3 regions of the Catenibacterium mitsuokai genome follow, and region 1 is predicted to be linked to each of the others. Evidence: riboswitches for the same ligand, from Rfam matches in the RefSeq annotation. Region 1 holds a riboswitch; each other region holds the start of a gene.
What was found. A riboswitch is a leader RNA that binds a small molecule or an ion and turns the genes downstream of it on or off. The one in region 1 is predicted to bind thiamine pyrophosphate.
Positions count from the first base shown of each region.

Region 1 (10,141 bases):
CACAGAACGAATTTGTTCTGTGTTCAAAGTCTTATGAATGGTTAGGTCTATTTGTATCAATCTGACTAATTTTTAATCTACCTTTATGAGTATATTCTAATCCTGTACTTAGATCCTTACTCTTCCAAGTAACATCTGTATAAGTACCGACTGTAGGAGTATATCCTGAAATACTATAAATAGGACGGCTTGTATCAGTTACACCATTGTTTTTTTCGTAACCTGAACCTGTAGCACCAGCAAATGAAATATCTGCATCATTACCACAAATACCATGTAACTTACCTTCACTGTCTGTATACCATCCTGATTGTTGGCCGTTATAATCATCAAATTCTTTTTGACCATTTGTACTACCATTACCAGGATATTGGCATTGAATCTTACCTACAATGCAGGCACTCACTGCTACATTTTGATTTGCAGCTAAATTTTCTTCATAAACTGAAGGTTTTACCCATTTTCTCATAATAAATTCCTCCTTCGGACATAATTGCTAATAGATATAAAATTATATCTATTAGCTTTTCCTTTTTATCATTTTTCTAGATTATAACATCTACTCTTTAAAAAATATAGATTTCTAGTCAAATTTTAATGTTAAAATGTGTCATTTAAGCAAATACACAACGCTTACAATACGAATATACTAAAATAAGACAGAAATATTTCTTTATGTGCTATGCATGATCTATCTTCCATACTGGAATTATCAGTAACCACTTTAATCATAAATATAGTAAATTTCTTAAAAAGGTTGTATAATAATGTATAACATGAATTGTAAAGGAGAAATGAAACATGCCATATTTAGCATTACGTACAAACAAGACATTGACTCTTTCTCAGGAAGTTGAATTAAAAACTACTGTAGGAAAGTTAATTACAATGTTTCCTGGTGAATCAGTAGATACATTCATGATTCATATTGAAGATAATCAGCTCATTTATTTTAAAGGCCAGGAAGCAAATTGTATGATGATCACATTATACTTAAAAGGTCATTATACAGATGAACAGAAGGAACAGTTTGTAGCTGAACTTACTAAAGCATTAGTAAAAATCACTAAGATTCCAGCTTCTAATCAGTATGTTACTATATCTGAATTTGAAAAATGGGGTCATGGTGGTGTATACGAATAAGATTTTGCATTGCAAAATCTTATTTTTTTGTTTGAAAACAGGTGGTTAGAATAAAAAATACAAAAAAATGCATTTTTTTCAAAAAAAGGGTTGCAAAAGGTGTATCTGCATGGTAATATAAACAAGCATTCTGAAGTGCTTGAATAGCTCAGCGGTAGAGCAATCGGCTGTTAACCGATCGGTCGGGGGTTCAAATCCCTCTTCAAGCGCCAGTGGCCGGTTGGAGAAACGGTTAACTCACATGCCTTTCACGCATGCATTCACGGGTTCGAATCCCGTACCGGTCACCATATATGGAGGTTTAGCTCAGTTGGGAGAGCATCTGCCTTACAAGCAGAGGGTCAGCGGTTCGAGCCCGTTAACCTCCACCATTTTTTTGCCGACTTAGCTCAATTGGTAGAGCAACTGACTTGTAATCAGTAGGTTGGGGGTTCAATTCCTCTAGTCGGCACCATTAGTGACTCGCTAGCTCAGATGGCAGAGCATCTGACTTTTAATCAGAGGGTCAGGGGTTCAAATCCCCTGCGAGTCACCATCTTGATGCGGGTGTGGTGAAATTGGCAGACACGCTAGACTTAGGATCTAGTGCTTCGGCGTGCAGGTTCAAGTCCTGTCACCCGCACCATTCTGAATGCAGACACCGAACTATTCGGTGTTTTTTTTATGCCTTAAAATAAAAAAATCTACCATTACTGGTAGATTACATCCTGTTATAGAAGAGATGTTAATGAGGGGAAGCTCATTAATAGAGATATCTCAGATATTTGGGAAGCTATAACAGAATGCGTAATCTATTATAATACTATCATAAGATATACACAATACGTAAATATATAATGTCACAAAGATGATACACTATATTATTCTGAATTATGAAATCACTTGTATTTTGTAACTGATTGTTTTACCATATTATTATAATTGAAATGGGAGCTAATTTGCTGAGAGTAGACATAAGTCTTGACCATGAAACCTGATTTGGATAATGCCAACGTAGGAATTTATGAGCACCTTCTTTCAGCGTGCTCTTTTTTATGGAGGAAAAGAATATGAATTACATTAAGAAATTAAGAGAAGTAAAACCATTAGTACACAACATTACTAACTATGTAACAGTCAATGATGTAGCCAATGCGATTTTAGCAATTGGGGGCAGTCCTATTATGTCAGATGAGATTACAGAAGTGGCTCAGATGACTTCTATCAGTAATGCATTTAATATTAATATTGGTACTCTCAATCAGGTGAAGATTGCTTCTATGTTTGAAGCAGGTAAAGCATCTAATGCATGTCAGCATATTACTGTATTAGATCCAGTAGGTGCAGGAGCTACTGATTTACGTACTAATACATGTAAGGATCTACTCGCTCAGATTCATTTTGATGCTATCAAAGGGAATGTTTCAGAAATCAAGACTTTAATGGCTGGTACAGGTCATACTAAAGGTGTTGATGCATCTGCAGAAGATCAGAAGAACTCACATGATCTTATTGACGATATCAAAGCGTTCGCAAAAGAATTGAATACTATTATTATTGTGACTGGTCCTGTAGATTATGTCACTGATGGTAATAAGTGCTATATGATCAAAAATGGATGTAAGGAAATGAGTGCTATTACTGGTACAGGATGTATGTTATCAGGTATCTTAGGATGTTTCTTAACAGTAGAAAATAGTGTAGATAGTGCAGCGGCTGCTGTTATGTCCATGGGTATTGCGGGTGAAATTGGTGCTTCTAAATTAAAAGAAGGTGAAGGTAATGCAACACTTCGTACTTATTTAATTGATGCATTATTTAATATGAGTGATGAAGAATTAGAAAAGAGTGGTAAATATGAAGTTCAATAATGACATGTTAAGACTCTACGCTGTGACTGATCGTCATTGGACAGGAGAACAGACTCTCTATGAGCAGGTAAGAGATGTTTTAATGGGTGGTGCTACCTGTCTTCAGCTAAGAGAAAAAGACCTGGATGAAGCCTCTTTCTATGAAGAAGCAAAGAATATTAAAGAACTATGTCGCTTATTTGATGTGCCATTTATTATTAATGATAATGTCATGCTTGCTAAGGAAATTGATGCGGATGGTGTTCATGTAGGTCAGGATGATATGGCTTGCGCTAAGGCAAGAGAAATACTTGGTCCAGATAAGATCATTGGTGTCAGTGCACATACTATAGAAGAAGCAAGAATTGCGAAAGAACAAGGTGCAGACTATTTAGGTGTAGGGGCTATTTTCCCTACATCTTCTAAAGATGATGCAGAAGTATTAGGTATCAAGCGTTTAAAAGAAATGACTGAAACAGTGGATCTACCAATGGTTGCGATTGGTGGAATTAGTTATGATAATTGCTTATTACTTAAAGATACAGGTATTGATGGTATTGCGGTTATTAGTGCTTTATTTGGTCAGAAGCATATCAAACAGGCTACTATTGATTTAAAGAAGCGTGTAGATGCACTTTATGAAACAATGCATACATGTTTAACTATTGCCGGTAGTGACTCAAGTGGTGGGGCAGGAATACAAGCAGACTTAAAGACAATGCTTGCGAATAAAGTATTTGGTATGAGCGCTATTACAGCCCTCACAGCCCAGAATACAACGGGTGTGACAGATATTATGGATGTGACTCCAGAATTCTTAGAAAGCCAGATTCGTGCTGTATTTGATGATATCTATCCAGAAGCTGTTAAGATTGGTATGGTGTCTTCTAAAGCACTTATTCATACTATTGTAGAAATGTTGAAACATTATGATGCGAAGCATATTGTGGTAGATCCAGTCATGGTGGCTACAAGTGGTGCAAAGCTTATTAGTGATGAAGCTATCTCTACATTAAAAGAAGAACTACTTCCTATCGCAGAAGTGATTACACCTAATATTCCAGAAACAGAAGTACTCACTGATATGGAAGTTAAGACTGTAGAAGATATGGAAATAGCGGCTAAGAAGATCTATGACACATATCATTGTGCTGTATTAGTCAAAGGTGGACATCAATTAAATGATGCCAATGACTACTTATACAATGGTGAAAAGGGTACTTGGTTTAAAGGACATAGAATAGACAACAGTAATACACATGGTACAGGATGTACTTTATCAAGTGCGATTGCATCCAACTTAGCTAAGGGCTATACACTAGAAGAATCAGTTAGACATGCTAAAACATATCTTTCTGGTGCAATAGGTGCTATGTTAGATTTAGGTCAGGGAAGTGGTCCTATGGATCATGGCTACAATATCTAAAAATATTGATAAATACACAATAATTCCATAACTGCCTGGTATAATCTTTTTTAAGAGGTTAAGGGCATGAAAGAATTCAAAGCGTGGTTTATACTCATATTATTTATTTTGCTGCTTCGAGTAATATATCTATTACTTGAAGGTGGGCACATCTTATGAATATCCTCTAGATATATCATCTGGAGGATATTTTTTATTTAACTTAAAAACTTGCATATTAACATTCGCAAAGTTAAAATGAAATAAATTAAGTTAAAAGGAGCCTATACAATGATTGATAATATATTTGGCCTATCTATAAGATATAAACCTTGGGATAAGAAAAGCATATTACCTCTCTATATTGTGAGTAATTATCAATTCTATACAGCTTATATAGAAAATATACGTTGTATTGTGATTATACCGATAGAAGAACTGCCAACACTTCCATCACTCAAAAAACAAATACAAAAAATTCGAGTAATTGATGATGTTCCTGTCGTATTATATAGTAAGACAATATCATTTTATAGAAGAAAGAGTCTTCTTGAGAATCACATTCCTTTCATAACAGATAAACAAACTTTTCTTCCTTTTATTGGTACATTACTTGTAGACGAAAAGGAACCAGAAAAGATTAAAGACAAGTTTGTCTATTCAACACAGTTATTATTTCTTGCTTATATGTATAATCATGAGAAGAAGGTATATGTATCAGATCTGTCAAAGAGCCTTCCATTTTCCGCAATGACCCTGTCTAGGGCAGTTAAACAATTAGAAATGACAGATTTATTTTTAGTATATAAGGATGGTGTGAATAAGGTAATAGAATCGAAATATTCTCATAAAGAATTGTTTGAGCGTATTCAACACTATCTCTTAACACCAGTACGTCAAGTAGGATATATGAATCAGTCTTTGGTTACAGATTATATGGTTCTTGCAGGAGAGAGTGCATTATCAGAAATGAGTATGTTGAATTCAAGCCGTTTAAGAACATATGCAGTATATGAAAAGGACTTTGATAAGACGCAGCTTATTGATGAATTGATAGACCCAGAAGTACAGGTAAAAGTAGAAATATGGGCCTATGATCCTCAATTATTCACTCATACAAATATCGCAGATACTCTTTCTATAGTATTGTCTTTGAAAGAAAATAAAGATGAAAGAATTGAAGAAGTCTTAGAAGACATACTAGAAAAGGAGCTGACAGATTAATGGTCAATGGAATTGCTAAGTTTAAAGAGTACTTTAAAGGATTTGAAAATCAATATGTTATTATTGGTGGCACGGCTTGCGATATTATTATGGAAAATGAAGAACTTCCATTTCGAGCCACCAAGGATATAGATATTGTATTAATTGTTGAGTCTATAACAGCAGAATTTAGCAGGAAATTTTGGGAGTATATTAAAGAAGCTAAGTATTCATATTTGAATAAAAGTACAGGTAAAGCACAGTTTTACAGATTTAGTTGTCCTAAGAGTAAGCAATACCCATATATGATAGAAATATTTTCAAGAAATCCAGATTATATGATTTTAGATAATGATTCAATTCTTACACCTTTACCTATTGATGAAGAGGTTTCAAGTTTATCTGCCATTCTTTTGAATAAAGATTATTATGAATTACTGAAAGGTGGACAGTTAATTATTGATGGCGTACCAGTTCTTAGCCCTCTATGTTTAATTGTATTTAAGGCTAAAGCATGGTTGGATTTGACAGAACGAAGGTTATGTGGTGAACATATTGATAGTAAGAATATTAAGAAACACAAGAATGATGTATTTCGATTGGCTCAATTGGTCTCGCCTAACACAAGAGTGATACTTAGTGATGAGATTAAGAAAGATATGGAGACGTTTTTATCTGTAATGGTAGATGAAAATGTAGATTTAAAAGGTATTGGTGTACAAGCAACAAATAAGGATGAATTGATTTCTCTTTTACATCAGTGCTATGGTTTAAGAAAATAAGTGTAAAAAACCCCTATAGCAGAATTACGGGTCTTTAATTTTTGTGGGGGTCAGACCTTCGCTCTAAATATTTGGGGGTCTTGGAAACAGCACCTTTAAATCTGTGGGGGTCACCTAAGGCTCCCACTTTTTTAGGTATTTTTGTGTAATTAAAAACCTTTCGCTGTATCATTAATTTGCTCATATTAAATCAAAGCAAAAGGAGATCACAAATTGGATAATGATCTAAGGATTATTTTAGGGGATTATGAATCCTTTGTACAGTCTCATACGACTGAAATCAATGAAAAAGAAGTGATTTATTGTATCACACTTAAGAGAACCATTATCTCCTGTCCAGAATGCGGCAGTAGAATGAACATTAAGGACTATAGAAAATGTAAAGTCATACATAACATGATAAGAGGCAAGAACACTTCTCTAATACCAAAAAGAGAGAATCTTATAAGAAAAAGAATAAATAAAACATTTAAATAGGAGTAATATGAGCGCACTAAAGGGCAGTCATTTCTGACTGCCCTTTACAAGTGGAAACCCCCAATAATTTAAAGCGAGTTTTCTATTGACCCCCCTTAAAAATTAAAGGTTCAGAATTACAACTTCTATAGGGGTTTATATTATTTATTAAGTTTTTTCTGGTATTCTTTTAAGTCTTCTATGACGTTCTCTATTGTATCATATACCCAGCCAATCATTTCATCAGGAATATGCTGACTATAGAGGTCAGATAACTCTCTATGGAATTGATTATGAACCTCTAATGCCTGATATCCTTTATCAGTAATACGTAGATATGTGACACGATGATCCGCCGACGAACGTTCTCTTGTAAGAAAACCTTTATTCACAATAGTTTTTACATTAGTCGTTAATGTTCCTACAGTTACCTTCAATGTCTTTGCAACATTTGTCATAGTAGGAAACTGCTGCTTACTTACAGCCTCTATAATATGCATTTCATTCATTGATAACTCAGGAAAAGGACTATACTTAATATAATCTTCCTGTACTTTAATGGCGAGTTTAAAAACTGTATTAATAGAATCCATTAAATTATTCTTTTTCGCGTCCATAATTCCACTCCTTGACTCTATTCTACAATTTTATCACATATTTGAGAAGACTAATTATATACGACCTAATGATAATTCATTTAAAAGAATCGTATGCTTTTTCTTATTTTCATCCTCTATCACAAGATGACAATTCTCATCGAGATATAAGAATTTCACTAAACCATATTCTTTATAGGGAATTGTCTTACCTCTTAAATAAGAATGACGATTCATGCCATCTAATAAAGATGCAAAAGGCATATGAAGCATATTCTTAAACGTATCAATAATATTCAACATCAGCTTTTCTTTATCAATAGGATGATTTATCACATCAGATAGAGAATAGTAAGAACCCTTACTTATATTTAATCCTGTCCCAATAATAATACCCTGTAAAGTATTCTCATAAATCGTCTCTACAAGAATACCTGCAATCTTCTGATTATTTACATATATATCATTGGGCCACTTAATGAATGCATTGATCTGTTTCATTCTTAGAACTGTCACAATCGCATAAGCCATAATGGCAGACACCTTTAAAGGATCCACGTTCTGTTTCATATAATAACTAAAGAGAAGCTGTTCATTCTTATCTGCCTCCCAGATATGATTAGAACGTCCTCGACCATGAGTTTGATAATGTGCACGGACAATTGTATCATCATCTAATTCCTGATAATGATCATGAATATACGTATTAGTAGAATCAATTTCTTCAAATTCTATATATTTCATCAGTCACCAATCGCAAAAGTGAGTTCAGCCTGTACAACAGTTTTACCATTGACTGTTGCTTTTGCTTCACCAATACCAATCTTACCTCTCATTCTTGTGAGTGTGCATTCTAATTCCATCACATCTCCAGGAATGACCTGTCCTTTAAACTTACATTTATTGATTCCTGCAAAGAAGACAATCTTACCTTGATGTTCTTCCTGACTTAATATCGCAATACATCCAGTCTGTGCTAAAGCTTCTACAATCAATACACCTGGCATCACATGATGCTCAGGGAAATGACCCATAAACTGCATTTCATTCACACTTACACACTTAATGCCCTTCGCATATTCTCCTGGCTTATAATCAGTAATACGATCTACAAGCGCAAATGGATAACGATGAGGATTAATCTTCGCAATTTCATTACTATTTAGTTCCATTGTCATACTCCTTAAATATAATACTTGCATTATGTCCACCAAAACCTAATGAATTACTCATCACATAATGAAGATCTTTCTTAACACCGATATTTGGTACTACATTTAAATCACATTCTTCATCCTTTACCTGATAATTCAAAGTAGGAGGAATAAAGTTATGCTTTAAGGCCAATACTGATAGTACTGCTTCAATACCCCCGGCAGCCCCTAAACAATGTCCTGTATGACCTTTAGTAGAACTTACCGCAAGTTTGTATGCATGTTCCTTAAATACTGATTTAATCGCTTCAGTTTCACATAAATCATTTAAATGAGTAGAAGTACCATGCGCATTAATATAATCAATCACATCATAACTGATACCTGCATCATCTAATGCATTCTGCATGGCATAGGCACCACCTTCACCATTAGGAAGTGGGGCAGTAATATGATGGGCATCACAGCTTACACCATAACCAGTCATTTCACCATAAATATGTGCGCCTCTCTTTAAGGCGTGTTCTAATTCTTCAAGAATAAGAATACCGGCTCCTTCACCCATAACAAAACCATTTCTTTCTTTATCAAAAGGAATAGAAGCACGATCAGGATCAGTGGCATCACTTAAAGCCTTCATAGAAGTAAATCCACCAATGCCTAAAGGAGTCACAGATGCTTCACATCCACCAGCAATCATGACATCCTGATAATCATCACGAATATTTCTAAATGCATCACCAATCGCATTTGTACCACCTGCACAAGCAGTCACTGGGCAGGTACATAACCCTTGTGCATGATAAGCAATCGCAATATGACCCGCTGCTAAGTTAGAAATAGTCATAGGAATAAAGAAAGGAGATACTCTATCAAAACCTCTCTTTTCTCCTGTCTGATAGTTCTTTTCAATAGAACCTAAACCACCAATACCACTTGATACAATCACTCCAAAACGATGAGAATCAATGTTGTTGATATCAAGACCACTATCAAGCATTGCTTCGTGAGATGCAATCATCCCCATCTGAATAAAGCGGTCCATCTTCTTCGCTTCTTTCTTATCAATATACTTTGTGACATCAAAGTCTTTAACTTCACCTGCAAGAGTGACCTTCATACCTTTTGTATCAAATAAAGAAATAGGCGCAATACCACATCTTCCTTCTTCAATAGATTTCCATGTTTCTTCTACATTATGTCCAATAGGATTAATAGTTCCTATACCTGTTACTACTACTCTACGTTTTGTCATAAGCTCCTCCTTACATAGCCATTCCACCATCTACATGAATGGTCTGTCCTGTAATATACTTTGCATCATCGCTTGCTAAGAATGCGATTGTCTTTGCGACATCCTCTACATGTCCAAGTGTTCCTAAAGGAATAGATGCCTTTAAAACTTCTTTTACCTCATCACTTAATACATCTGTCATATCAGTTTCAATAAATCCAGGAGCCACTGCATTCACAGTCACACCTCTAGGACCTAATTCTCTTGCAAGAGACATTGTCATACCAATAACACCTGCTTTACTTGCTGCATAGTTAACCTGTCCGGCATTACCTATCA
Region 1 covers NZ_CP102271.1:400,171-410,311, forward strand. The annotation lists gene NQ499_RS01955 (hypothetical protein) at 32-469, opposite strand; gene NQ499_RS01960 (tautomerase family protein) at 802-1,143, shown strand; tRNA gene NQ499_RS01965 (tRNA-Asn) at 1,281-1,355, shown strand; tRNA gene NQ499_RS01970 (tRNA-Glu) at 1,358-1,433, shown strand; tRNA gene NQ499_RS01975 (tRNA-Val) at 1,439-1,514, shown strand; tRNA gene NQ499_RS01980 (tRNA-Thr) at 1,522-1,597, shown strand; tRNA gene NQ499_RS01985 (tRNA-Lys) at 1,603-1,678, shown strand; tRNA gene NQ499_RS01990 (tRNA-Leu) at 1,686-1,768, shown strand; TPP riboswitch at 2,060-2,160, shown strand; gene thiM (hydroxyethylthiazole kinase) at 2,193-2,993, shown strand; gene thiD (bifunctional hydroxymethylpyrimidine kinase/phosphomethylpyrimidine kinase) at 2,980-4,398, shown strand; gene NQ499_RS02010 (MarR family transcriptional regulator) at 4,669-5,601, shown strand; gene NQ499_RS02015 (hypothetical protein) at 5,601-6,362, shown strand; gene NQ499_RS02020 (hypothetical protein) at 6,576-6,839, shown strand; gene NQ499_RS02025 (MarR family winged helix-turn-helix transcriptional regulator) at 6,980-7,435, opposite strand; gene NQ499_RS02030 (biotin--[acetyl-CoA-carboxylase] ligase) at 7,490-8,158, opposite strand; gene fabZ (3-hydroxyacyl-ACP dehydratase FabZ) at 8,158-8,586, opposite strand; gene fabF (beta-ketoacyl-ACP synthase II) at 8,573-9,823, opposite strand; gene fabG (3-oxoacyl-[acyl-carrier-protein] reductase) at 9,834-10,141, opposite strand, start outside.

Region 2 (10,141 bases), 440 kb from region 1:
AAGTCTTCCTGCTTAAAAGGTTTGCTTATTGTAAAAATATAATCCACTCCTGTAAAAGAATAGTTTTCAATTTCTTTATTTGTACCGGGAATAAGAAATAAGAAAGTCTTATCTTTAAAGAAAGAACGAATACGTTGTAAACCTTCTTGTAAATTAGTATGTGTCAACATGGATACATCTTTAATTGTCATATCAGGACGAATCATACTGAATGAATACTCATCAATCATATCAAGTTCTTTAAATTCTATGTGATGATTTCTTAACCACTGTCGATAATCATTAAAAGACTGATAATTCAATAAAGCACGAGAAAAAGCACGGTCATTATGGTAAATCATATTAAAAAAAGTATTGATGCCATTAAATTCATCCATAATATTACTTCCTTTAAGAAAAAAGACCACATATGTGGTCTTTTAGAATTTCAAGTTACGTGGTGTACGTGGGAATGGTTCTACATCTCTGATGTTAGCCATACCAGTTAAATACATTAAGAAACGGTCAAAACCTAAACCGAATCCAGCATGCTTACATCCACCAAAGCGGCGTAAATCCATATACCACTGTAGTGTTTCTTTATTCATGCCCTTTTCATCCATTAGCTTTTCTAGAACATCATAACGTTCTTCTCTCTGTGAACCACCAACTAATTCACCGATGCCTGGTACTAATAAGTCACATGCTGCAACTGTCTTGTTGTCATCATTTAAACGCATATAGAATGCTTTGATTTCTTTTGGATAATCTGTTAAGAATACAGGACCACCTACAACTTCTTCACAGATATAACGTTCATGTTCAGCATTTAAATCAATACCCCATTCAACCTTGTTATCAAACTTCACATCAGCCTTTAATAAATGATCAATAGCTTCTGTATAGGTCATACGTGCAAAGTGAGAATCTCTAACCTTTGTGATACGGTTGATACAGTCATGGTCAACCATCTGTTCAAAGAATTTCATTTCTTCTGGAGCATTATCTAAGCAGTACTGAATACAGTATTTAACCATTTCTTCAATTAAACACATATCATCTTCAAGGTCCGCAAATGCGATTTCTGGTTCTACCATCCAGAATTCACTCGCATGTCTTGATGTATTTGAGTTTTCAGCTCTGAATGCTGGTCCGAAAGTATAAACATCTCTAAATGCCATAGCGAATGCTTCTACATGTAACTGTCCAGTTACTGTTAAGTAGGCTTCTTTTTCAAAGAAATCCTTAGAGAAATCAGTATCATCAATAGTTGTTACTCTAAACATTTCTCCAGCACCTTCACCATCGTTAGATGTGATGATTGGTGTATGTACATAGACGAATCCCTGATCCTGGAAGAATTCATGAATAGCCATAGATAATACAGATCTTAATCTGAAGATGGCGTAGAATGAATTTGCTCTTGGTCTTAAATGAGGGATTTCTCTCATAAATTCAAAAGAGTGTCTCTTCTTCTGTAATGGGTAATCACTATCACAGTCACCTTCAAGAATGATTTCAGTGGCTTCTACTTCAAATGGCTGCTTTGCATCAGGTGTTAATTTTAACTTACCTAGTACATGAATAGCTGAACCAGTTGCGATATGTGAAACTTCATCGAAGTTCTTTAATTTTTCTTCTAAATAAACAACCTGACAATTTCTAAAATAAGAACCATCATTTAATGCGATGAATCCTAGTTTACCACTATCTCTATTTGTTCTTACCCATCCTTCTAATTCAACATACTCTACGTTATCTGTTTCTACAGCGTTATCTGCACGACAGATTTCATAAAGTTCTCTTACTGTCATAAATTCAAACATCCTTCTTACTCCTTTGTATTTGATTTCATCTTTAATTCTAATTCTTGTATTGCGACAACAACATCCACATTCTGTACCTCTACTCCCTGAGGCACAATAAAATGAGAGTGGGTGAAGTCTACAATGCCTTTAATCCCTAATGCAACTAAGCGATCCACCATTTCCTGAACATTATCAGAAATCGCAAGAATCGCAATCTTACAGTCCTTAGGGAATGTTTTTTCCAAATCATCACTCTTATGAATCTTGACACCAAAACGTTCACCTTCAATATTAGCATCCTTATCATAAGCACAGACAATCTGTCCAACTGTATATTTCCAGCGGTTATATTTCAAAATAGCTGATCCCAAGTTGCCTACACCAATCAAAATAATTGGTTCATCAAGTCCTAAACCTAAGAAGTCACTGAGTGTTTCAATCATCTCTTTTGTATCATAACCATAACCTCGTTTGCCAAGTGTATTCTTCTGAGGCAAAAAGCCAAAGTCACGACGGATAGTCGTATCCTGGATATGAGTAACTTCCGCAAGTTCACTCGATAAGAAGTTCTCTTTACCTTCATGTCCCATAACTCTTAAAGCCTTCAAATAAACAGGAAAACGTGTCATCGTCGCACGTGAAATTTTCTGTTTCTTTTCACTACTCATAGTTGTCTCCTACACTTTCTGCCTCTAAGTCATAATCTGGCTTAACAGATAAGTCCAAAGGGGCAAACATATTGTATTTATACATGATACTTGCAGCAGATGCAATCATTGCGGCATTATCTGTACAATACTTCAATGGTGGAAAAATAACAGGAATATCACTTGTACTCATTTTTTCTCTGAGACCTTTGTTTGCACTCACACCACCTGCTACAATAATCTGCTTTACACCAAGATCATGAGCAGCAGCTAGGGCTTTAGAAGCAATCGTATCCATAGCCACATCCTGGAATGAACATGCTAAGTCATTGCCATTGATTTCTTCTCCTCTTTGGTCTGCATTATGCTTTAAGTTGATGACAGCGCTCTTTAAGCCACTGAAGCTGAAGTTATAGCTTCCATCATCAAGTGGTTTTGGAAGTGTATAGCTATGAGTTCCCTCATGCGCCATTTTGTCTAAAACAGGTCCTCCAGGATATGGAAGATGTAGAACACGTCCTACCTTGTCATAGGCTTCACCAATTGCATCATCAAATGTTGTGCCGATGACCTCAAAAGAGAATTCCTTTTTCATATAAACAAGTTCTGTATGTCCTCCTGAAACAACAAGAGCCATTGCAGGATATTCAATATCATTCACTAGTTCATTAGCATAAATATGCCCCGCAATATGATGTACACCAATAAGTGGCTTGTTTAAATAAATAGCCAATGTTTTGGCTTCCTGCATACCAACATGTAAAGAACCTACAAGTCCTGGTCCTTTTGTGACTGCAATTGCATCAATCTCCTCTAAAGAGATTTCTGCCTGTTTTAATGCTTCCTTTAAAACAGTGCTGACACATTCAACATGTTTACGGCTGGCAATTTCAGGAACAACCCCACCATATTGTTTATGGATATCAATCTGTGATGCAACAACATGACTTAATAACTCTTTTCCATCCTTTAGGATTGCAACACTCATTTCATCACAGCTTGATTCAATAGCTAGAATAACAGCCATTATTTTTCCTCCTTTCTTACCATGAGATAAGCATCCTCATGGTCTGCATAATAATCTTTACGTATAGCACATATCTCATAGCCATACTTCTTATATAAACAAATCGCACGTTCATTCGATACACGCACTTCTAAACTATAATTAATACACCCCTTATTATGTCCTTCTTTTAATCCATAATCCATCAATACCTTAGAAAAGCCTTTTCCTTGATAATTTGGATCAATACCAATTGTAGTCAGTTCACAGTTTTCATAAGCATACCAGAATCCTGCATAACCAACAATTTTGTCATCTACAAGAACATAGTAATGAGCATAATCATTTGTTTTTAGTTCATGAAGAAAATCTTCTTTAGACCATGCAGGGCTAAATAATAACCCTTCTAGTCTTTCAATCTCATCAAGATCTTCTTCCTGCATTTCTCTTAATAACATGCTTTCTTAGCCTCAACATCTTTAATATAAGTTGGCACTAATAAATCAACATTCTCAATTGGATCAGCCATCTGTCCTAATGCATAGATATTAGCACAAAGATCACATTCTTTTTCATCTAACCCTAGACAGCCTATTTCACCTACAAGTTCAAAGTCTCCATATTCAGCACGTAACTGGGCAAAGTCTTCTAAAGCCACGACCTGTTCCTTAATTAAAGGAAGACCATTTTCATAAACACCAACAAAGACCTTATGTCCTCTTGCATCAATAACACTTAATGCTTGACTCATACCAGCATAAGCAGCTAAAGAACTGACTGATTTAATTCTCACATCAGACACTGCAGCAAGTGTCTTTGCGATAGTCATTGCGACTCTGACACCTGTATAAGAGCCAGGTCCGGATGTAATAATCATCTCATTCACATCCTTTAATGCAATATGATGACGATCAAGTACTTCCTTTAATGTAGGAATTGCTTTTTCTGATTGTCTTCTAGAACCTTTTTCCTGGAAGGCTTCTAGACACATATTATCCTGAAATAAGCCTACAGCTAAATAACTATTTGATGTATCCATCACTAAACTAATCATGTGTAACCTCCCTCACATAGTTCTCATATTTTTCACCAATAGGATGAAGCTTTAAAGAACGTGTTTCATCTTCATTCTTTATTATTTCAATTTCTAATCTTTCTTCTGGAATAATGTCTTCAATAAACTGTGGCCATTCAATCACACATAAGCCATCATCTTCAAACATCTCTTCAAATCCCAAATCATCATCTGCCCCTTCTAGGCGATATGCATCAAAATGATAAAGGGTCATACGTCCAGAATAAACCTTCACAATAGTAAAAGTAGGAGAATTGATAATTTTCTTGATTTCAAGTCCCTGCCCTATTCCTTTTGTGAATGTTGTCTTACCAGCCCCTAGATCCCCTGTTAATGTGATAATAGAATGGGGAAAGATTGTTTCTCCAATACGTTTACCAAAAGCAATCATTTCAGCTTCATTTTTTAAGTTTATCATTTTTAGTTCCTCTATTTTTCATCATCTGCTGATACTTATTATACCACTCCTGGGCAAATCCTGCACGAAAAGGACCAGATGCATTCATCGTCATCACAATCAAACGATTGAGCTGTTCATGGAATATCTCATCTAATTCATCTGAATATTGATATTTAATACGATGAGCCGCATATTCACCTTCATCTAATACCTTATAACGATAACCAGGCCATACCTTTAAATCGAGATCATAATCAATATATTTAAGTGCTTCTCCATCATATAATATAGGAGAAGCAATATTACAATAATAATAGATACCATCACTTCTAATCATACAGATTACATTATACCATCTATCCTTAGGAAAATAACAGATAGCGGGTTCTTTAGTGACCCAGGAACGACCATCTGATTCTGTAACTAATGTATTATTATTTATACCAATAAAATGGCGGTCTGTTTCTTCTAATATCTTACAGCGTGACCACGTACGATGTGGTTTACCGTCATGTTTATAGCAATGGATGAGCACATCCTGCCCCACTAATGAATTCTTCATAATCAAACCTCTTTCAACCTATCGAATATCATAGCAAAAAACAGGTGAAATGTACATAAACCTCACCTGTTTTTTCCTAAATAAAGCCTTTTTAAGTTATCGTTTTGTGTTAAAAGTAAAAAAACAGTGGTTTCCCACTGTTAAATAGCCTTAAATGCTTTCTTAAGTTTTGGATAAATAAGTGCAAATACTACATAAGTCAAAATAAGTGTACCTGCATTATAACCAATGTTGTATAAGAATGAATAAACCCAAGGGTTCATGTTCTTAGGTACATAGCTTACAAATACTACAGCACCAGATAATAAATGTGAAATGAACTTAAGGATCATTCCTACAAAAATACCTGTATAAACTTCAGTCTTACCTAATTTAAAATTAGGAATAAAGCCTGCAATACCAAGTGCTGATAATGGCACAAGATAGTCTAATACAACAGACCAAGGTCCATAATATAAAGCAAGACCTAATACAAACTGCATAACAGTGGCACCAACACCGACAATAATTCCATACTGTGCACCCATCAAATAACTTGCAAGTACGATTGGCAATAAACTTAAAGTAATAGAACCACCTTCTGGCTGTCCTGGAACCACCTTAAATAGTACTTCTAGAACTAACTGCATAGCGATAAATAACGCAACATAAGCAATTGCTCGAGTGGATAATGTCTTCTTATTCATTTATAAATCTCCCCTTTCCAATGACTAAGGTGACGCAAAGAAGTCACTAAAAAAGTACGGCCTCTCTACGCTGGTATTACCCAGATCAGATGCTAAGGGACAAGGCTTTCACCTATCTCAGCAATAAATGCGCCCCTGGCAGCAATGATTATATTACAGAACATTCTTTTTGTCACGTAATCTAAATTTATAGTAGAAATGTTAGGGGTTTCTGTTTATAATAGGGGTGTTTAGGAGGATATAAGCATGTCAAAAGTTTTAGCAGTTAACTGTGGAAGTTCTTCATTGAAATTCCAGTTATTTGAAATGGATACTGAAAGTGTTATCACTTCTGGTATTATTGAAAGAATCGGTATGGAAGATTCAATCTTCACTATCAAGTACAATGGTACTAAAGACAAGAAGATTTTTGCAGTTCCTACTCACAAGGAAGCTGTACAGGTATTACTTGATACATTAATTGAAAAGAAGATTGTTGAACGTTTAGATGAAATCAAAGGTATTGGTCATCGTGTCGTACAGGGTGGTCCTTATTTCGATAGTTCTTGTGTTGTAGATGATGATGTGATCGCTAAGATTGATGAATTATCACCACTTGCACCACTTCATAACCCTGCACATATTATCGGTATCAATGCATTTAAGGAAGCTATTCCTACTGCAGGTGCTGTTGTAGTATTTGATACAGCATTCCATCACTCTATTAAGCCTGAAAATGCAGTTTACCCTATCCCATATAAGTTCTATGAAGAAAACAAGATTAGAAAATATGGTGCACATGGTACTTCTCATTACTATGTTTCAAAGCGTACTCAGGAATTATTAGGTAATCCTGAACATGCTAATATTATTGTATGTCATTTAGGTGCAGGTGCTTCACTTTGTGCTGTAAAGGATGGTAAATCTATTGATACTTCAATGGGTCTTACACCTCTTGCTGGTGTTATGATGGCAACTCGTTCTGGTGATATTGATGCATCAGTTGTTGACCACTTAATTGAAAATCTTGGATATGATATGAAGACTGTATTCAAGATGTTAAATAAGGAATCTGGTTTATTAGGTGTATCTGGTGTATCTGGTGATATGAGAGATATCATTGATGCAAAGGATGCAGGTAACCAAAGAGCAAAATTAGCTTTTGATATGTTTAGAAAACGTGTTGCTGATTATATTGGTTCTTATTTTGTAGAACTTGGACATGTTGATGCAATTTCATTCACAGCTGGTATTGGTGAAAACAGCTTTATCGCAAGAGAAGCAATTATTGATCTAGTAAAAGAAGCATTAGGCATCGTATTAGATGATAAGGCTAATGTAGAAGGTCATGGTGAAAGATTAATTTCTGCACCTGAATCTAAAATTAAAGTATTTGTAGTACCAACTGATGAAGAATTAGTGATTGCAAGAGATACAAAAGAATTATTAAACTTATAATAAACTATTTCAGTCTTCTCTAAAGATTAACAAAAATGTCCTCCAGGTATTCATACACCTGGAGGACTTTTTTACTTATTTTTATATTTAATCGCTCTTTTTAAGTAAATTTTTGCTTGAGGTTAACTTATTCAAAAAAGCCATAACAATACTCGTAATATGCTTCCTGAATTGAAATGGGCATAGCTCATACAATTTAGATATTGAAGATTTCTGTATCCACAATCGTTCTAAGAATCACAGATGCCATTTTCTTTATCTTGAATGTATACTTTTCCAGTTTCTTAAGAATTAGAAAATCTGATGTTAAGCTAAATTTGATAATCTAGTAGCAATATTTTTCTTAAACTTGGTGAAAAATAAAAAAGCCTCTCTGATTTTAAAATCAAAGAGGTTTTTGGTATTTAGTCGCTTAACTTAATACCATTGAGTGCCTAAGCACTCTTCTAAACACGTTTACCATTCACTACTTTATAGTAAGTTCCTTTATTGTTCACCTGGGCATAACCAGAATAATTCCAATCTAATACACCATGATCAATATAGTAATAACCACCTGCATGATAGGCTAAACCTGTATAGTTCCAATCAAGAACACCGCCTCTAATACAATACCATGTACCAAAGTACTGGAATAAATCAGTATAGTTCCAGTTTAGCTTACCATTTTCTACATAATACCAAGTGTTATAGTATTTAGTTAGATTAGTGAAATTCCAATCTAGCTGTCCATTCACAACCATATACCATGTACCATAATACTTTGTTAGACCTGTATAATCCCAATTGATTCTACCATGGTCTACATAATACCAAGTACCACAATGTTGTGTTAAACCTGTATAATTCCAATCAAGAACACCATTCTTTACATAGTACCAAGTACCAAAGTAATAAGTAACATCATTGAATTTCCAGTCTAACTGTCCATTCACTACCATATACCATGTACTATAGTACTTTGTTAGACCCGTATAGTTCCAATTAAGAATACTATTCTCAACATAGTACCATCTACCTTCATACTGAACTAAACCAGTATAATCAGTCTTTAATTTACCTTTTTCTAATAAGAACCATGTTCCATCAACATATGTTAAACCATTCTTATTCGTATCAAGAGAGCCTTTACGAATGTAGTATAAAACACCATCTGTTTTACATGCACCTGTATAGTTCCAGTTAATCTGACCTTTTTCAACATAGAAGTAGCCACCACAATGTTCTACTACACCTGTATAAGTCCAGTCAATTGTACCATTCTCTACAAAGTACCATCCACCACAATGATAAATAACATCCCTTGTTTCTTCGTTCAAGCGACCTTTATCAATATAATACCAAGTACCATCAATATAGACTACATCAGTTAGCTTTGTATCTACAGTCCCATTCTGTACATAATACTTTTCACCTTCATACTCAGCGAGTCCTTTAAATTCTTTGTTTACTTCTCCATCTGAATAATAGACAAAATGGTTATTTTCATACATAAGTCCTGACTTTGGTGTAACTGTTGGATCATCTTTATCTCCTGGTTTTACTGCATTACCATAATGAACAGGTTTCCAACCATTAAGTACTGTTTTAATTGCACTATTAGCGTCTGTATCAATATAATCAGCTACAGCTTCTGCAGTCTGATTGGCAGCCAAGCAGAATTTACCATTTGTAACAAATGGTGTTTCACCTGATAAGTTACCATATTCTTTAAATACTGCTGTTTGACCATCTCCAGCACTCATTTCTCTCCATCCTTCAGCATTAATGAGGCCATTAGTCTGAGTCTGGATAAATGTACTATTTGAAGAAGCGCCCCATGTTCTACCATAGTATCCTACAACACCTGTGCCAACACCATCTGTTGTAACATTACAATTTCTAAATACATATGGGCTTGTCTTAGCGGCTGTAATATAACCAACTTTTGCATTGTTAGAAGCATCATCCTTATATGTCTTCCACTGCAATTCACAATTATCAAATACTGCTGAGAATTCACCACAGATATAGTCAACATTACCGCCAATCACACAATTATTAAAATATGTATGATAATTGCAGTTTTTTGAACCATTTCTACCTAATGTATCCTGTGATGAAAGAATCTTACAGTTATAGCATTCAATATTATCTGCATCAATATAGAATGCGTTAGATCTTTCTTTATAAGCATACTTTGTTACATCAGCATTTGGCGCAAGTCTATTTACTGAAAGTGTAGAACCTGCAATATCAGTTTTTTCTGCTTCTGTAAGTTCATAGTTGTATGTATTCTTGAATGTTGTATCTTCAGCAATGAAGTTATTACCTTTTACAATAAATACACCACCCCAAAGATTAGCATTTGCTTCAGCATATGAATACTTGTCTCTTGCCAGTACTTCATTATAAAGTCCTGTTGCAGGATCAACTGAATAATATAATGTACCAACACCATAATACCATGAAACAGTATGACCATTACCTTTAAGTGTTACGTATGGTGCATTCATAACTGTCTGTTCAGATAAATCAGAAGTAAGATTAATTGTAACTCTT
Region 2 covers NZ_CP102271.1:843,579-853,719, reverse strand. The annotation lists gene NQ499_RS04295 (metallophosphoesterase family protein) at 1-377, opposite strand, end outside; gene asnS (asparagine--tRNA ligase) at 420-1,805, opposite strand; gene NQ499_RS04285 (redox-sensing transcriptional repressor Rex) at 1,811-2,455, opposite strand; gene tsaD (tRNA (adenosine(37)-N6)-threonylcarbamoyltransferase complex transferase subunit TsaD) at 2,448-3,461, opposite strand; gene rimI (ribosomal protein S18-alanine N-acetyltransferase) at 3,461-3,898, opposite strand; gene tsaB (tRNA (adenosine(37)-N6)-threonylcarbamoyltransferase complex dimerization subunit type 1 TsaB) at 3,889-4,494, opposite strand; gene tsaE (tRNA (adenosine(37)-N6)-threonylcarbamoyltransferase complex ATPase subunit type 1 TsaE) at 4,487-4,933, opposite strand; gene NQ499_RS04260 (DUF402 domain-containing protein) at 4,914-5,477, opposite strand; gene NQ499_RS04255 (energy-coupled thiamine transporter ThiT) at 5,618-6,163, opposite strand; TPP riboswitch at 6,209-6,310, opposite strand; gene NQ499_RS04250 (acetate/propionate family kinase) at 6,410-7,600, shown strand; gene NQ499_RS04245 (pectinesterase family protein) at 8,047-10,141, opposite strand, start outside.
Region 2: another riboswitch for thiamine pyrophosphate. It lies ahead of NQ499_RS04255 (energy-coupled thiamine transporter ThiT); the one in region 1 lies ahead of thiM (hydroxyethylthiazole kinase).

Region 3 (10,141 bases), 470 kb from region 1:
AAGCATATCTCCTACAATAGAAGATTGCATGTCTGTATGATGATCAATCAAAACAAGATCAAAAGGTTCATGAATAAAATCAGTCATCAATTTAGTGATGTAATGATAATCGCCTGAATCAATAAAATGAATACCAGAAATACCATTCTTACTTATCATCTCTTTTAATTGTTTTTCTGCATGTTGATCACAGAATAAGCGTGTTCCTTCAATGTCACTACAATCATAATAAGTTAACTGTGGATAATCCCCTTTATAGGAATGAGTAAAATCAAATACATAGTTACGCATCTTTATCACCTGTTGATAATTATAGTCTTTATTTAGCACTTGTCAAATCAGACTGCTAAAAAAGAGATAGCCATAGCTATCTCTTGAGTATTATAATTCTTCACCGTTTGTTTCAATAACGTGTTTATACCAGTAAAATGATTTCTTCTTACTTCTAGAGAAGTCCCCTTCATGGTTATTATTATAGTTAACATAGATGAAACCATAACGTTTATCATATTCACCAGTAGAAGCAGATACGATATCAAATGGAGACCACATAGTATAACCTAAAAGATCAACGCCATCATAAGTGACTGCATCTCTCATCGCTTCAATGTGTGCCTTTAAGTAATCAATACGATACTGGTCATCTACAGTACCATCTGCTTCTTTCTTATCATAAGCACCAAAACCGTTTTCTACAATCATCATTGGAAGTTCATAACGATCATAGAACCAGTTTAAGCACCAGCGTAATCCTAATGGGTCAATCTGCCATCCCCAGTCAGAAGCCTTTAGATATTCATTTCTTACAAAGTCTTCATTAAAGTAATCAAATGTCTTTTCATTACGTCCCTGATACTTAGTTGCAAATGACATGTAATAAGAGAATCCGATGTAATCTACTTTACCTTCACTTAAGATTTTCTTATCCTCTTCAGTAATGAAATCATATCCTTTTCTTTCAAACTTCTTTAAGATATAGTTTGGATAATGTCCTCTTGCATGCACATCAGTAAACCAATATTTCTGATGCATAGCACCTAAGGCATTCATCATATCTTCTGGTTTTGGAGAAGCTGGATAAACACCATTCATACCAATCATACAACCAACCTTTAAGTCAGGATTGATTTCATGAGCTGCCTTAACTGCAAGTGCTGAAGCGACTAATTCATGATGAGCTGATAAATACATTAAATATTCAGCATCATCGCCTTCTTTTAATAATACAGCACCTTCCTGGATTAAGTTATGCTGAGTCGGATCAGCCTGGTTATTGATTTCATTAAATGTCATCCAGTATTTTACTTTATGCTGATATCTTTCAAAACATACCTTTGCGAACTTCACAAACATATCAATGGCTTTACGATTTCTAAATCCTCCATATTCTTTTGCGAGTGCCCAAGGTAATTCAAAATGTGATAATGTGATGACTGGTTCAATACCATATTTTAATAATTCATCAAATACATCATCATAGAACTTTAAACCTTCCTCATTAGGTGTTTCTTCATCTCCTCTTGGGAAGATTCTTGTCCAGGCAATAGAAGTTCTAAATGCCTTGAATCCCATTTCAGCAAGTAATGCGATATCTTCCTTATAATGATGATAGAAGTCTACACCTACATGGTTCGGATAATCTTCTCCAGGAAGAACACCATCTGTTAAACGTCTAGGTGCTCCTGTTACGTTATCTCCCGCTGTTTCTACATCTGTACAGCTGATTCCTTTTCCGCCTTCCTGCCAGGCACCTTCACACTGATGAGCAGCCACTGCGCCGCCCCATAAAAAGTCGTCTCTAAACATTGTCTTATCTCCTTTTCTCTTTCTAATAATTATAAATAGAAATGAAAGTGATTTCTATAATTTTCACAAATAGAGATCAAACTTTCGTAAAAATGTTTCATCTTTACATTATCAGTTCATCAATCCAATAAATAAGTGATATTTTGTTGACAGATAGTCATAAGATAACAATGTATTCATTGTTACATTATTTGTTTAAAATTTCACAATAATTTTGTAACATTTTTTTAATGAAAGCGTTGCATTTTATTTATATAAGATGTAATATACCACTATCAACCAAATAAAAAAAGGGGAGCTGACGCGACGGCTGAGAAGAAATACGATCGGATTTCGACCCATAAAACCTGATACGGATAATGCCGGCGTAGGAATTTTGTTTTTTTAGGTATACATGCTCAGGTATACCTTTTTTTATTGTTTAAAGGAGGAAGTGTATGAGTTACACAACACAAATGGATGCTGCAAGACAGGGGATTATTACACCTGAAATGGAAATTGTAGCCGCAAAAGAATCTATGGATGTAGAAGTATTACGTGAACATATTGCGAAAGGACATGCTATTATTCCATGTAATAAGAATCATACTTCTATTGATCCAAGTGGTATTGGTTCAATGTTGAAGACTAAGATCAATGTCAACTTAGGAATTTCTAGAGATTGCAAGGACATGGATGTAGAAATTGAAAAAGTGAATAATGCAGTAAAAATGGGTGCTGAATCAATCATGGACTTAAGTTCTTATGGTGATACACGTACTTTTAGAAAGAGATTAACTAAAGAATGTCCTGCCATCATTGGTACAGTCCCTATTTATGATGCTGTAGTTTACTATCATAAGGCTTTAAAAGATATTACTGCAAAAGAATGGTTAGATATTGTAAGAATGCATGCAGAAGATGGTGTGGATTTCATGACTATTCATTGTGGAATCAATAGAGCTATGTATGAACGTTTTAAGAATAATAAGCGTTTAATGAATATTGTTTCTCGTGGTGGTTCTATTATGTTTGCCTGGATGGCTATGACTGGAGAAGAAAATCCATTCTATGAACATTATGATGAAGTCTTAGATATCTGCCGTGAATATGATATTACTATGAGTTTAGGCGATGCATGTCGTGCTGGATGTTTGGCTGATGCAACTGATGTGGCTCAGATTGGTGAGTTAGTGACTTTAGGAGAATTAACACAGCGTGCATGGGATAAAGATGTACAGGTGATGATTGAAGGTCCTGGTCATATGCCTTTAAATCAGATTGCCGCTAATATGGAAATCCAGAAGACAATCTGTAAAGGTGCACCTTTCTACGTATTAGGCCCTTTAGTTACTGATATTGCCCCTGGTTATGATCATATTACTGCTGCCATCGGTGGTGCAATTGCAGCCACTTATGGTGCATCATTCTTATGTTATGTGACTCCTGCAGAACATCTTCGCCTGCCTAATCTAGATGATGTTAAAGAAGGTATTATTGCATCCAAGATTGCAGCACATGCGGCAGATATAGCGAAGGGTATTCCTGGTGCCATGGAATTAGATAATAAGATGGCATGTGCAAGAAAGAAGCTGGACTGGGAAGAAACATTTAAATACTCAATTGATCCAGAAAAAGCAAGACGTTATCGTGCTGAAGCAGCACCTGAAAAAGAAGATACATGTTCTATGTGTGGTAACTTCTGTGCCGTTAAGAATATGAACCGTATTCTTGATGGTGAGATTGTAAATATCTTTGATGAATAAGAAAAAAGACGTAACTCATATATATGAGCTACGTCTTTTTGTATTAGTCTAAATCAGCGCCATTAGATTCGCAGACTTTCTTATACCAGAAGAATGAATCTTTCTTACTTCTAGAGAAGTCCCCAGTTCCATCATCATGTCTATCTACATAGATGAAACCATAACGTTTCGCATACTGTCCAGTACCTGCAGATACTAAGTCGATTGGTCCCCAAGTTGTATAACCGATTAGTGGTACACCATCTTCGATAGCTTCATCCATTGCTTTAATATGATCTCTGAAGTAATCAATTCTATAAGTATCATGTACAGAACCATCTTCTTCTACCTTATCAAATGCACCAAAACCATTTTCTACAACCATTAATGGTGTATGAGGATAACGGTCATGTAGGATATTTAATGTATATCTTAATCCATCAGGGTCAATCTGCCATCCCCAGTCAGAAGCCTTTAAGTAAGGGTTCTTAGCACCTGTTGCAAGGTTACCATTTGTCTTTTCAGCATTTTCATCAACTGTTACACAGTTAGACATATAGTAAGAGAATGTATAGAAGTCAATAACGCCTTCTTTAATGATCTTCTTATCTTCTTCAGTAATAAATGAAGTATCAATGCCATGATCCTTGAAATATCTGAACATATATGTTGGATATTCACCACGAACCTGTACATCACCACAGAAGTTATTCTTGAAGTTATCTTCATTAAATGCTGCAAGAATATCTTTTGGATTTGGTGTTAATGGATATAAAGTTGTATGAGCAATCATGTTACCAATCATGAAATCAGGATTGATCTTATGACCTTCTGTTACAACTAATGCACTTGCAACAAACTGATTATGTAATGCTTCAAATGTCTTCTGAGGGTTAGATTTTAATTTGTTTAATGGAATACGTTCATCCGAGTTAACATCTTCTGGGTCCATGATACCTAAACCATAAAGGTCACCTAATCCACCTTCACCCATACATGCGATATTGATTTCGTTGAATGTTAACCAGTATTTAACCTTATCCTTATAACGTTTCATACAAGTAGTGGCATACTTAACGAACATATCAATCACTCTTCTATCAGAGAAACCATCGTATTTAGTCACAATGTTCCAAGGAATTTCATAATGACATAATGTAACTAAAGGTTCAATATTGTGTTTCTTACATTCGTCAAATACCTTGTCATAGAAAGCTAAACCTTCTTCATTAGGTGTTTCATCATCACCATTAGGGAAAATTCTACCCCAGTTGATTGATAATCTGAATACATTCCATCCCATTTCTGCAAATAAAGCAATATCTTCAGCATAATGATGATAGAAATCAATTGCTTCATGGCTTGGATAGAACGCAGTCTTATCAGTCTTTGGTAAGAATGTTCTTGGAGTATTTACATCTCCACCAAGTAACATATCTGGTACTGATAAACCTTTACCATCTTCTAAATAAGCACCTTCACACTGATTGGCAGCAACTGCGCCACCCCATAAAAATCCTTTTGGAAAACCCATTTCCTTTACCTCCGTTCATCTTTTCTGTATGTATTATATACATAATAAAAATCATTATAATTAATTTTCACAATGTGAAAACGTTTTACATGATATGAAAATTATTCAAAGTTATTATTATTTAGAATAAATCCCCTCTTTTATGTTCTCCCATATTAGACATAATACATTCTTGATGTTGCTTATGAACAATATCCCATACATACTCCATACCTGTTGCAAGTGGCTGTTTAAGAAAATCTTCTTCGTCAATCCAATAAACCTCTCCTTCATCACTTGAATGAAGCGTTCCTTCATACTCATTTGTCTTATAAACTAGAATAATATTATGAATAGAATGCTTATACCAATGATATAAACCACATAAGTATGGATTCTTAATTGTAAGACCTGTTTCTTCTTTCACTTCTCTAATCATAGCATCTTTGAATATTTCTTCTTTTTCTACATGACCACCAGGAAAAGTAATACCTGTGTAGGAATCATTGACTTTATTTTGTATTAAAACATGGCCTTCATGATCTTCGATCATACACATATTCATCAAGCAGACATCTTCCTTACGACGTTTCTTTACACCTTTAAACTCAATTGCCTGAACTGGGCATATCTCTAAACAGGCCCCACAATGAAGACATTGTGCAACATCTATTACTTCATTATGAATACAACGTTGAGGACAAATAGTCTCACATTTGCCACAATGAATACAACGGTCAGTGATGGTGTAATAAGCACCATGTTCTTTACTATGAATAGTAATAGGTGCTCTTTTGATATGTGCTGGGTCACTGATATCAAAATATTCACCAGATGCTTCATATAAACAAAAGACATCCAATGCCTTTCTTGTATTTTCTGGATAGATAGACTGCATATAAGTATTCTTTAAGAAGATCTCATCAAGTTTATGAGACCCAATATTCTTAACCTTACCACTTAAACTAAAAGATACTTTTCCTTTAAGTCCTGTTAAGGAAATATACTCCTGGTCCATGAGTTCCTGATAGAAACTCTTTCCTCTTGCAGTCAAGAAATAGATACCTTCTTCATCATACAACATGAGATCTATGATTCTTGTGATTGGTTTTCCTTCATTATTAATAGTCGCCATTGTGACAGAATGAATGTCTTCAACAAGTAATTTAATATAATCCATATAAATACCTCCAATTATTAGTGTATACCACAAATAAAAGAGAGTCCATTATAGACTCTCGACATACTCTTCGAAACATAGATTCTTTTGATGCATCTTTAAGGCAGCTTTCTTACCTACATAACGATAATGCCATGGTTCATGCTTAATATGTGTTATAGAAGTTTTACTCTTAGGATAACGTTTCACAAAACCATATTTATATGCATTTTTTTCTAACCATCTATAAGCAGACTGATTGGTTGTGTAACGGTTATCCCCTACTATATCCACTGCAAGTCCTAATTGATGTTCGCTTGTACCTGGGGCTGCCACATAATTTAATGCATATCTTCTTGCAAGAATCGTAAATAACCCTTTACTCTTATAATAATCTGTACGATTATCTAAGATCTTCTGTTGTGAATGAGATGATCGATATCCTTCATTCACCTGCATATAAATATCATCTTTTCTTGCAGCTCTAAACATTTGTGATAATTCAGGCACAATACGTGAATCTACTTCTTTCCCATTATCTAGCTTTGTAAGAATCACCTTATAGTTATCTGGTATTCTATTTGTATGATTCACAAGCATAAGATTCCAGCCATGATTTGTAGAAGAATCATCTATAAAAGTATCTGAACGAAATATAATATATCCTGATAATATGAGTAATAGAATTCCTAGAACTAAAAGACATTTCTTGAATAATCGCATTTCTTTTCACCTCACAATAGTTATATCGTGAAATGTTGAAAAGAAACATCTCAATTTCCTTACAAAAATATTAAGATTTACTTACTTGATTATAATTTTTCGTGATAAACAAGATAATAGGACGAAGGAATCCACAAGAGAAAACACTTAATACAATAAGCCATGATGCATATTTACATCTTTTAGATAAGAAGTGATAAGCAATAATATGATCGACAATAAAACCAATAATTAATATTACTAGAAACACAACAAATAAAAGATAGTTTAATTCGTCCATCACAAATAAAACATATCCAATGATTAATACAGGAAATGCACAAATAGAAGATATAATGCCGAGCACATGATCTCCTGTGATATTTCCTAGTAAATATTTATTATAGAAAGGAATCCAGCCACGATAGTGTTTAGTATCTAATAATGAAGAAACAAGGAATCCTTCAAAAAGATAACCTACTACATAAGTACAGAGTATCCCTATGAATAGAGATACAAAGATAAGAAACAACGTAGACAATATACCCATTAGAAAAAATACACTTAATGCACCCATAATCATTTACCTCACAATTGAAAAAATAATAATAAATATACTGTAGAGAATAATCACAATACTATGCTTCTTCCATGTCATGCTTAAGTAGCCCATGAATTCTCTAATCAAAGCATTTAATGTAAAATACCATTTAGTGACTGAACCAAAGCCAATACATCTAATTCCTAAATTTTTTGCAAGTATCAAGGCTCTGAAAACATGATAAGACGTTGTTACAAGTCCAACTCGTGGAGACTCTTTAGTCATAAGTTTTGATGAGAATAAGAGGTTTTCTTTTGTATTTGTCGACTTGTTTTCAATGAGTATCTTACTCTCATCAATCCCTTTGTTGATGGCATAGCGTGCCATGGCTTCTCCTTCAGGAATATCTTCTCCCTTGCCTTGTCCTCCAGACATGATGAGTAAGGCTTTGGGATTCTTTTTTAAGATTTCTATTCCCTTATCAATTCTACTTGCAAGTAATGGAGTCACCTGTTCTCCTTTGATGCCTGCTCCTAATACTATTATATAATCCAGTTTCCTTTTTTTGAATAAGTGAAACGTATTTAGGAAAGCAGAAAGGCAATAGCTAGCAAGAACGGATAAGAAATAGAAAACCGTAAATGATATGATTGCATAGAGAACTGTCATTATTTTATTAGAAGACTTAAAAAAGATTGGTCCTACAAATAGATAAACAAATAATCCTATCGCAAATCCTAAAGAAAGAAGATTAGTCAATTTCAATCCTCCATGTTTAATGACTTTAATTCCTTCTACAAAGAACATAATAATAGTTGCAAGTGGAAAAAATAGGATAACCAGTATTGCAACAACGGCTAATAGAACCCCTATATCCATAATAAGTGGATAATGAGTTATTGTTTCAGAATAGTAGAACACATAGAAGAATGCTGTAATAATAGTCATCATGGAAAGACCAAAGAACCCCACACCGCTCCATAAGGTACGTGATTCATAACGCATAAGCATGCAATACATGAAATACAAAATCAATAATATAATGAGTGGAATAAATACCACAAAATCACCTCCTACCATAAAAAGCCACCTAGAAAGATGGCTTATTTCTTACGTTCATGAAGATCACTTAGATCATATGGCGTTTCCTGGTAAACATAATAGTTCAACCAGTTAGAGAATAAGAGATAGGCATGTGAACGCCATTTTACTTGTATTTCCTGAGATGGATCATCATCAAGATAATAGTTTTTAGGTAGTTCTGCAATAACACCTGGTTTCTCTTTGTCACGCTTATATTCTTTATCTAATGTATCTGGATCATATTCAGGATGTCCTGTCACAAAGAACTGAGAACCATCCTTAGAAGCCACTAAATAGACACCTGCATCATCACTTTCTGCAAGTATATCAAGATTTGGATTACTTGAGATGTCTTCTTTTAATACAGTTGTATAACGTGAATGTGGTGCATAGAACTGATAATCAAAACCTCTTAAAATCTTTCTTCTCATCTTTCTTTGATTAGTATGATGACGATAGACACCAGTAAGCTTATGCTTCAATAAGTACTTATCAATATCATAATAATAATGTAAAGCAGCCTGTGAAGCCCAGCAGATAAAGAAAGAACTAAAAACATGTGTCTTAGCCCATTCAAAGATCTCACTTAATTCATTCCAATAGTCTACCTCCTCAAAGGGCATCTGTTCTACAGGAGCACCTGTAATAATCATACCATCATAAGAATTCTCCTTGATATCCTTAAATGTCTTATAGAATGTCAATAAGTGTTCCTTAGGGACATTCTTAGAATCATGAGTAGACATATGAATAAGTTCGACTTCTAGCTGTAATGGTGTGTTAGATAATAGTCTTAATAATTGTGTTTCAGTTGTAATCTTTAAAGGCATGATATTTACAATCAAGATTTTTAAAGGTCTAATACGCTGCGTAGTCGCACGCGTCTGGTTCATCACAAAGATGTTTTCAGCCGTTAAAACTTTATATGCTGGTAAATCATCTGGTATATTAATTGGCATAAAAATTCCCCCTATCTATATGCAAGTAATTCATCAAATGCATCAATAATAAAATGATCTGTCATCCCTGATAAATAATCAATAATACTCTTTTCTAAAGCACGTGAATCATTCTCAAAGTCATAAACAATATGGTTTTGATAACGTTCATCATGAAGTAAAGTACTATAGCGTATCAACCATTTAATATAATGATTAATAATGAGTGGATAACGTTCTGCATCTTTTTTTAAGTCTAAAACAAAATTTTCATGTTGTCCATACTCATATAAGAAAGAAAAGAGACTCTCTAGAATCAATTGTACATATTGCGTATGAATCTTAACCTTCTTTATTTCATAGATCTTTTGATAATTAAACTTCATAAATATCTTCATGATTTCAAAAGCTTCATCAGATAAACCAATATATTCCTCCGTACTATTATGAATCACATCTTGAATAAAGTAATTGACCACTGTTCCATTATTGATTGCTTTAAACAAACCTGGAACAACTGTATTAATTTCTTCTATTAAGCTTTTCATATCTTCTTCATTAAGTATATGTAAGTTCCATGCATCCTCTATATCTCTTGCCAGATAAGCTATCTTATCACTGATTTTTACGACACACCCTTCTAGAGTATAAGGTTGATAGAGTCCTGGTGATTTA
Region 3 covers NZ_CP102271.1:870,205-880,345, reverse strand. The annotation lists gene NQ499_RS04435 (arginase family protein) at 1-291, opposite strand, end outside; gene NQ499_RS04430 (6-phospho-beta-glucosidase) at 382-1,806, opposite strand; TPP riboswitch at 2,088-2,197, shown strand; gene thiC (phosphomethylpyrimidine synthase ThiC) at 2,244-3,551, shown strand; gene NQ499_RS04420 (glycoside hydrolase family 1 protein) at 3,595-5,064, opposite strand; gene NQ499_RS04415 (NUDIX domain-containing protein) at 5,186-6,223, opposite strand; gene NQ499_RS04410 (M15 family metallopeptidase) at 6,272-6,925, opposite strand; gene NQ499_RS04405 (hypothetical protein) at 6,996-7,481, opposite strand; gene NQ499_RS04400 (YdcF family protein) at 7,488-8,525, opposite strand; gene metA (homoserine O-acetyltransferase MetA) at 8,549-9,487, opposite strand; gene NQ499_RS04390 (deoxyguanosinetriphosphate triphosphohydrolase family protein) at 9,499-10,141, opposite strand, start outside.
Region 3: another riboswitch for thiamine pyrophosphate. It lies ahead of thiC (phosphomethylpyrimidine synthase ThiC); the one in region 1 lies ahead of thiM (hydroxyethylthiazole kinase).